2 regions of the Paenibacillus sp. J22P165 genome follow, and region 2 is predicted to be linked to the other one. Evidence: riboswitches for the same ligand, from Rfam matches in the RefSeq annotation. Region 2 holds a riboswitch; the other holds the start of a gene.
What was found. Region 2 has a riboswitch for cyclic di-AMP ahead of AC58QM_RS29545 (stalk domain-containing protein). Riboswitches for the same ligand answer to the same signal wherever they lie in the genome.
Positions count from the first base shown of each region.

Region 1: it holds a riboswitch for cyclic di-AMP, as region 2 does, so the genes downstream of both, AC58QM_RS22660 (C40 family peptidase) here and AC58QM_RS29545 (stalk domain-containing protein) in region 2, are expected to answer to the same signal.

Region 1 covers NZ_JCAUAP010000009.1:23,906-28,328, forward strand. The annotation lists gene AC58QM_RS22650 (M1 family metallopeptidase) at 1-1,976, shown strand, start outside; gene AC58QM_RS22655 (hypothetical protein) at 2,061-2,879, shown strand; cyclic di-AMP (ydaO/yuaA leader) riboswitch at 3,047-3,185, shown strand; gene AC58QM_RS22660 (C40 family peptidase) at 3,189-3,659, shown strand; gene AC58QM_RS22665 (MSMEG_1061 family FMN-dependent PPOX-type flavoprotein) at 3,799-4,410, shown strand.
Region 2 covers NZ_JCAUAP010000014.1:141,856-146,278, reverse strand. The annotation lists gene moaA (GTP 3',8-cyclase MoaA) at 1-599, shown strand, start outside; gene AC58QM_RS29555 (molybdopterin molybdotransferase MoeA) at 630-1,898, shown strand; gene AC58QM_RS29550 (sporulation protein YjcZ) at 2,018-2,119, opposite strand; gene AC58QM_RS29545 (stalk domain-containing protein) at 2,280-3,071, opposite strand; cyclic di-AMP (ydaO/yuaA leader) riboswitch at 3,076-3,228, opposite strand; gene AC58QM_RS29540 (PspA/IM30 family protein) at 3,398-4,060, shown strand; gene AC58QM_RS29535 (hypothetical protein) at 4,079-4,210, shown strand; gene liaF (cell wall-active antibiotics response protein LiaF) at 4,195-4,423, shown strand, end outside.

The sequences.
Region 1 (4,423 bases), on a different contig from region 2:
GTCGCAAGGTACAGTGGTTTGCTGTCATGCTCCTTGCTGCCGGCGCAGTGTTAATAACGAACACCTTGCTCCCCTCCACATCAAGAGGGACTGTTCCTGTCGTCTCTAAAGAGGTACCTATTGCGAAGACACCGGACATGCAGCCTGCAGATAATGGCAAACCGTTAGAAACCTCAACACCACTTAGTTATCGTATTGCTGAATATCACATGAACGTTGCGTACACACCAGAAACGAGGCAGCTCCAAGGACAACAAACGCTCACGTGGGAAAATCCAGGCAATGTTCCTGTTCAAGAACTGTATTTCCACCTTTATCCGAATGCGTTCGCATCGAAGAAAACGACATTCATGCGAGAATCCGGCGGGAAGCTGCGGGACGATGAAGCGAAGGCAGATAGCGGCGGAAGTATGGAACTGCTCTCGGTAAAATCGGATACGGGTGATGATCTCACTAAGCGGATGACTTTTGTACAGCCTGATGACGGCAATAAGGACGACCATACGCTGCTCAAAATCCCATTATCTAAACCCGTGGGACCTGGTGAAACGGTCACCGTGAAAACCGATTTCCTAGTAAAACTGCCTGCAGCCTTTGCCAGAATGGGGTACGTCGATGACTTCATTATGGCAGGGCAATGGTTTCCGAAAGTTGCCGCCTATGAACGCAAGGGTACAAGAGGCCGCACTGAAGCTGGCTGGAATCTCCATCAATATCATGGCAATTCCGAATTCTATGCGGATTTCGGTATGTATGATGTGAAAATTCAAGTACCCGCCAATTACACTGTGGCGGCTACAGGATTTCCTGTGAAGCCTGCTGTGACGGAAAAAGGAATAAAGACCTATCAATTCTACGCTGAGGATGTCCACGATTTCGCTTGGTCGGCTTCGCCTCATTTCGTCTACGCCGAACAATCTTTCTCTGCTCCACAAGTTCCTGGTGTCAAAATTAAACTGTATCTCGATCCCAATCATCAAGATTTAAAGGATCGTTACATGTATGCGGCCAAAAAAGCACTCTCCCGTTATAGTCAGTGGTACGGAACGTACCCTTACTCTACCCTTTCTATCGTGGTACCGCCTCCAGGTGGAAATGGCGCGGGCGGCATGGAATACCCGACTTTAGTTACGGCTTGGGGTGCTAGTGACAAGGATCCCGACTTAGAACTAGAACGTGTCGTCGTGCATGAAATCGGCCACCAATTTTTCTACGGGCTCGTCGCCAGCAACGAATTCGAAGAAGCCTGGCTGGATGAAGGCTTTACCTCTTATGCAGAGGATAAGGTCATGGAAGCCGAATATGGCGAGGTGCCTAATTTACCTGTCGAATCCAGCTATATAACCTCTCCTAATGGGTTGCAGAAGGATGCATGGGCTTATAAAGGTCATGACCAGTATGCTGAAAATGTGTACACGCGTGGCAAGCTAGTGCTGAAAGCGATTGAGCAACAGGTCGGCACCAAAATGATGGATCGTATCATGCAAACCTATTTCCAACGGTGGCAGTTCAAGCACCCTTCTACGAAGGACTTCCAGCAAGTTGTGGAGGATGTCAGCAAAACAAAGTGGGACGATTTCTTCAATCAATATGTCTATGGTGAGATGATGATGGACTATTCTGTTGAGAGTGTTCAAGTCCGGCCTCAGGGCAATAAAGGTTCCGAAACTTACGAAAGCACAGTCCGCATCGTTAAACTTGGTGGCAACTCACCAGAAGTTCCCGTCCAGTTCCACTTCGCAGATGGGACAACATTAGATAAAACGTGGGATGGCAAGGAAGGCAGTATTGAGTTCAAATTAACACATGCTTCTCCTGTCGACTGGGTGCGCATTGATCCGAAGTACACACTCATTCTCGAAAATAAGCATATCAACAATTTTTATCAGACCCAATTAGATACAAAGTGGCAAATTCGATGGAATCTCGGCATTATTCAGTTCCTGCAAGCCATCTTCGGCTCAGTCGCCTGGTAAGGACTTGGCTTACCCCTCATGACAAACGCTGAGGGTATGCTTACGATGCTGGTTTTCTAAAGAAAACGTTAAGGAGGGACCTCGTTGGCTACCTATATCAAATCAGGCTTCAGGGCAGCTATGGCACAGCCTTTTGCCACAATCATTTTGTTCCTATATCAAATGGGCTGGGGTATTCTCCTGTATAAACTTGTTCAGGGCATACTTGTCCCCCTCATGCATCGCTTCCCTGGCGCCGAGCAGCCGAAGCAGGCATTGCAAATCTTCCTGGCTGAAGGCCAGTTTCAGTTAATAAAAACTGATCTTAGCTATTCCTATTTATGGTGGCTAGCTGCTCTCTTATGTGCTCGCATGCTGCTGACGCCACTCCTAAATGGCGGTGTATATTATTCACTTACGCACGCTCATCAGAATGCAGGCTATCGATTCTTTCGCGGGATGAAAAAACTTATGCTACCGTTTCTGCTCGTGTATCTCGTCCGGATTGCACTTACCCTGTTTCCACTCATCTGGCTGCTACCGAAAGCCTCATATATTCTTGGGCATAGCGGATCCTATGAGCAAGTCATTATCAAGCTTCTGCCTTGGATACTTAGTCTGTTGGTCTACGGCTTTGTCTTGCAGCTTCTCTTTATGTATGTGCAATTCGCCATCGCGGCTAAGCTAGGCATCCTATCTACGGTCATCTCCTTTTTTCGACATTCGCTGCCGATTGTCGGACTGTCCATCATTCTACTGGTGATTACAGGACTTTTAGCAGGGGTAACTGTCACAGCTACCTACATATGGGCTGGACTGATAGCACTAATCATTTATCAGCTGTATCCCCTATTCCACATTTTCATCCAGATTTGGGGGATTTCCTCCCAATATCAACTTCTTTCTGCCAAAATATCCAATTAATATTCAAAAAAACAGCCAATAGGCAAACATTCTCCCCCTCTCGTTGAGATAGGGGCTTTTTTTTGTCTTTTTTCCGAACAATCCGCCTTATTTTTAGCCTTTTTTCAAATGAAAAAAGAGGAATTTCATTGTTTATGACGAATTAAAAGGACTAGCATCAAAAAACCAAATATTTCATGCCGAATTCCTCAGTTTATGGGGAAACGGGGGAACCACTCCGGGTGAATTGATCTTGCAAGACAGGGATCATAGGGAACCTTCAACCGAACCCTCCAGCTAACCTCGTAGGCACCGGAAGGAGACAAGCAGTTGAAGAAAGTTGTTGGTCTTATTTTTAGCCTTGTTTTGTTTTTGAGTGTAAGTGTAGGAAGCGTTTTCGCGTCATCCTCCATGGACAACGCAGTCGAAGATCTCGTAGGAACTCCCTACAAATGGGCAGGAACGACAACCAAAGGGTTTGATTGCTCTGGTTTCACATCCTACTTGTTCAATGGGTTCGGCATCGACCTTCCACACAGCTCCAAATCACAAAACAGCGAAGGCTACTGGGTTGACAAAAAAGATCTTCGTAAGGGCGATCTTGTATTTTTCAACACGGATGGCAGCGGCATATCTCATGTAGGCATGTACCTTGGAGATGGTGAATTCGTTCACTCCGCTACAAATCAAGGTGTTGTGAAGAATAAGTTGAGCGAATCCTATTATGCGAAGCGGTATGTATCAGCCAGACGAGTTCTATGGGATGATATCTACAATCAACTAACTGCTGAATCCAAGTAATATTCTCGGCACAGAATGAAGCCCTGCAAGCGTTGCTCGTAAGAGCGGTTTGTAGGGCTTCATTCATTTGAACGAGAAGATAAGCGTATACTACAATGAATACATATAGGCTTTCGGCCTCCAGGAAGGATAGGAATACATGGACAGAATAAAAGATCTTACGCCCCCACCGTTCCCCGGCATCATTCAATCCATTGATGACATTCGCACAGATATCGGAGAGGCGCATCCGGCAGTCCAAAAGAAAGTAATCAACCAAGTCGACGCGCATGCTAGAGCGTTTATCGCCAAATCACCCTTATTCTACTTATCTACGTCGCATGCGAATGGACTGTGCGATGTTTCACCTCGCGGTGATAGCGCAGGCTTCGTTCGCGTGCTGGATGAACATCGCCTCATCTATCCAGAAAGACTGGGAAACCGTCGACTGGACTCTATGCAAAATATGTTAACCAACCCGCAAGTGGGTCTCTTATTCATCATTCCTGGCGTAGACATGGTGCTCCGCGTCAATGGCCGCGCTTGGCTGACGAAAGATGAGGAGCTACTGTCCACGATGCAGTTGAACGGGAAGTCCCCCATCGCCGCTGTCGGCGTTGAAGTGCAAGAATGCTTCATACATTGCAGCCGTGCCCTCAAGCTGTCAAAGATTTGGGATTCCACTACGTGGGTGCCTGAGAAAGAGCATCCGGACAGCATGGAAATGTTCCGCGCCCATCTAGCATTGAACGGAGTTCCACTAGAAGAATAGGAACAAACAGCCT
Region 2 (4,423 bases):
GTGGTGGGGATATTCGTCGTGTGCTAGCCTCGATCGAAGAAGCGTATCGTGTAGGTATTACACCGATTAAACTGAATGTGGTACTGATGAAAGGCATTAATGACGATGAAATTGCTGATTTCTTGCAAATGACGATTGATCGCCCGATTCAGGTGCGATTTATTGAATATATGCCAATCGGACATCAAGACGAAGATTGGAAAAGCCGCTATTTATCTCTTACGACGGTTCTGGACCGCTGTAAGGAAATGGGCTGGGAAGCAACGGCGTCTACTGCGGTTTATGGCAATGGGCCTGCACAGAATTATCGCATAGAAGGTGCGTTAGGTTCATTCGGCCTGATTCATCCGATTAGTGATCACTTCTGTGAAACCTGCAATCGTCTGCGATTGACGGCTGATGGCAATATCAAGCCGTGCTTATATTGGTCGGATGAATTTAACGTACGCAAATATATTGGTGATGATGCAGCGGTGGAGGACCTGTTCTTCCGTGCGCTGGATATAAAACCACAAAATCATGAGATGGCTCAGGCTTTGATGAACGAAGAACAGTCGCATACACCAACTAATCGCCGGATGTCACAGATCGGCGGATAGCGTAACGGGGTACAGGGGGCATGGAATCAAGTGAACAGTGAAATGAAGCTCAGGTTTGGCAGGAAAGTAATCTCTGTTGAGGAAGCGCGAGCCGAACTCTATGCATACGTTATACCCACTGAGACGGAGATGGTCTCGCTGCCCAAGTCCTTTGGCAGACGGTTGGCAAAGGATATTTATGCCGATCATGCTGTTCCGCATTTTCGCCGATCCGGTGTGGATGGATATGCGGTTCGTTCCGAGGATATTACAACGGCGACGCAAGACTCACCGGTTGTCTTACAAGTTATTGAGCGGATTCCAAGCGGGACCATGCCCCAGCTTACGATTCGAGAGGGAACGGCTGCTCGTATCATGACGGGAGCGCCTGTGCCAGATGGTGCAGATGCGGTTGTCATGCTAGAAATGACAGATTCTTTGCAGGATGCATCTGTGGTATCTAGGGACGTCAAAGTACGGATTAAGAAAAATGTGCAAGCAGCAAGTAATATTACGCCAATCGCTGGCGAGGTTGCACGTGGGGAGTTCGTGATTGCACGTGGTGCACAGATTGGCCCAGGAGATGCCGCTATTCTGGCGACCTTCGGCTATTCTGAAGTTGAGGTGTACCGAAAGCCTAAGGTAGCGATATTCTCGACTGGTTCAGAGCTGTTACAAGTCGAACAGGAGATGCAGCCAGGGAAAATCCGCAACAGCAATAGCTACATGCTGGCTGCACAAGTTGAGGCAGCAGGTGGATCGGCATGGATCATGCCAGCACTTACGGATGATCCTGAGCAGGTGGAAGCCGCGCTTGAAGCAGTGCTGCCTGATGTTGATCTTATTTTGACTTCTGGCGGGGTCTCTGTAGGTGATTACGACGTTCTCGTAGAGCTATTCGGTCGATTCGACGGTAAGCTATTGTTCAATAAAGTGGCGATGCGGCCAGGGACACCAACAAGTGCGGCTTTATGGCAGGGCAAGTTGCTCATCGCATTGTCTGGTAATCCAGGAGCATCATTTGTAGGCTTCGAGCTATTCGCAAAGCCAATTATTAAGAAAATGTTAGGGAGTCAGTGTCCTGAGGCAAAAGCGTCTACAGCGTTTCTGGATGTGACTTATGATAAACCTTCTGCCTATCCCCGTTATATTCGGGGAACGACACGTGTCGAAGCAGGAACCATCTGGGTGCGACCTGCGGGCATTGATAAGTCAAGTATCATGGTGTCGATCAAAGATGCGGATTGTTTGATTTGGTTGCCTCCTGGAGGACAAGGGTATCAGCGTGGTGATGGTGTGAAGATGTATACAACGCTTTAACGGATGAACTTATAATTTTATTGATAAATGAAAAAAAGCCCGCTGCTGGAAGCTTCTATGGACAGAAGTTTCAGCAGGCTGGGCTTTTTTGCAATCTAACGAATTAACGGAAGATAGTCCTAGTAGAATGTAGCAAGAATGATGACCAACAGTACATAAAGAACAAGAATTACACCTACGGAATTTCCGTATCCTGGCGTTCCACCAACTACAGCTGACATAGTATCCCCTCCGGTTTTGAATGAATATGGGTTAAACACTATATAACATATGTAGGGCGAATACCTGTTGATTGGACGAATGCCCTTATTGCATCGGAACATTCACCTACCAAAAAGAGCTGCCCTTGTCTGATTCTCAAGGGGCAGCTCTTCCAAGCAATTAATTTGGAATTTGGTATACTTTAATTTTCTGAATGCCGAAGCTTTGCAAAGATTTTCGCGAGCCTGGGATAAAGATGTCCATTCGTTTTCCTTTAATGGCGCCACCGGTATCGGTTGCATAGACGTACATTCCGCCTTGCGGAAGACCATTAAACGAATAACCTTCAATATAAAGTTTGGTACCAAGTGGAATAACGGATGGATCAACAGCAACTGTGCCGACTGCAAGTGGATTACCCATGTAATCAAATGCGCCGTACCCACCGTTTTCAGAAGGATCTGCTGAATAAGCTGTAGACTCAAAAACTTGATAATCCGGTGCATGTTGCCCGCCATCTTTACTCAGAATAGCTAGTTTACTGCTAGCATCCCAATGGACAGGTACACCTGCAACGGTGGAAAGGAAGCGAAGCGGCACATAAACCCGCCCATTTTGATACTGGGAAGCGCCATCTAGTACGACGGTTTCCTGATCAATGTTAGCTTCTTTTTGACCTGAAACCAAGGTAATCGTATGTTTGTCATTATTTAGTGTTACTTCAATCTGGTTTCCATCTTTTTTCCAATTCACTGTATAACCAAGCTTCTCGGTTACAAACCGGAGCGGGACTTGGGTAATTTGGTTGCCATCCAAAAATGGCTGCGCATCAGGGAAATGGATCAGGTCATCATTGACTTGCACTTTCACTTCCATTGCAGCTGCTTGGGCTGAAAATGGGGAAAGAAAGCCTCCTGCCAAAACTGTTAGTGACACAGCAAGGCTAGTTAACCCTTTAGTAAGCTTATTCAATTGGTAATCCTCCTTCATGAGCCTTCGAGGTTAGTTGACGGGTTCGGGAAGAAGGTTCTCCCTAGTCTGCTCCAAGCCGAAGCAAATATTCACCCCAAGTATTTCGTCCCCCGTACCAGTGCCTTTATTTACGCACTAGACTCGGCTTCAAATATTTTATCATCATCGCCATGCTCGAACAACGACCAATATATGGTTGTACGCTTCTCATACTAGACTTAGGTCTAGGTTCAAAAACAGTCGATAGTCGGTTTTAGAACATCATATATTGCGCTACGATAGAAGTATGATGAAGGATGAGGCTGAGGATGAGGGGCGATTTTGATATGAATGATAAGAAACAGGAAATTGATCCTACTAATATATTTGACCGTATCGGCAAGATGGCTGAAACCGTCTGGCAAGAGACTGTAGGCAAAACGAATCCAGGTACTGCGTATGCAGGGAACCCTACGATAGTTCAGTTAGAGGAGCGCTATGAAGATGCGCTTCAGGCTACGATTGCGCTGCGCAGCAACATGGCTCGCGCAGAAGAGATGGCGAAGCTGCGCAGCGAGCAGGCGGAGCTTGCCATGCGCGCCGGCGAAGAGGATCTCGCGCGGCTCGCCCTGCAAGAGAAGCTGCGCGAGGAAGCCGCTTGCGAGCACTACCGCGCGCAGTACGCGAGCAGCCAGGACTTGTGCCTGGCGCTCGCAGAGGAACTGCGCGGGCTGCGTGCAGGGCACGCAGCCGAGGATGTGCAGCCGCGCAGCGGGCTGCACGGCAAAGAAGCTCGCGACACATGGCGCGAGCTGGAGGTCGCCGGCCGCGAACTCGGCCGGGAAGCGTTGCAGGGGCTCCGCGTGGCGGGCCGCCTGTCGAAGGAAACGCTGAAGGAAGCCGGAGGCAACCTTCAGCATGAACTGCGCGCGCTGCGTACCAAGCTGCAGCACGATTGGCAGCAGGAGCAGCGAACTCGCGATGAGCGAGATCCGCATAACCGAAAATAGCGTTGGCGCGTGACCTCCATGAAAGGCAAAGCCTTGCCCTATAAGGATTTGCATCTTGGAGGTCGTCCATTCTTATGGTATGCTAAGAATCGTATGAACGAAGACATGAAGCAGCAGCCAGAGGAGGTGCATCGATGGGAGAAGAAATGAAAAATAACCGCAGCCGAAATACAGCGCTTGTGCTGATTGCAGTCGGTGTTTTTTTGCTTCTAGATCATACCGTAGGCTTTTTTCCCATTGTGGCCGTAATCCTTATTTTGCTGGGCATTCACCGTGTTCGTTCACGCAAAGAACGCAAGGGTTATGTGCTGATGGGGATTGGTGCCGTCATTTTATTTGGTGATCATCTCACAATTGTCATTT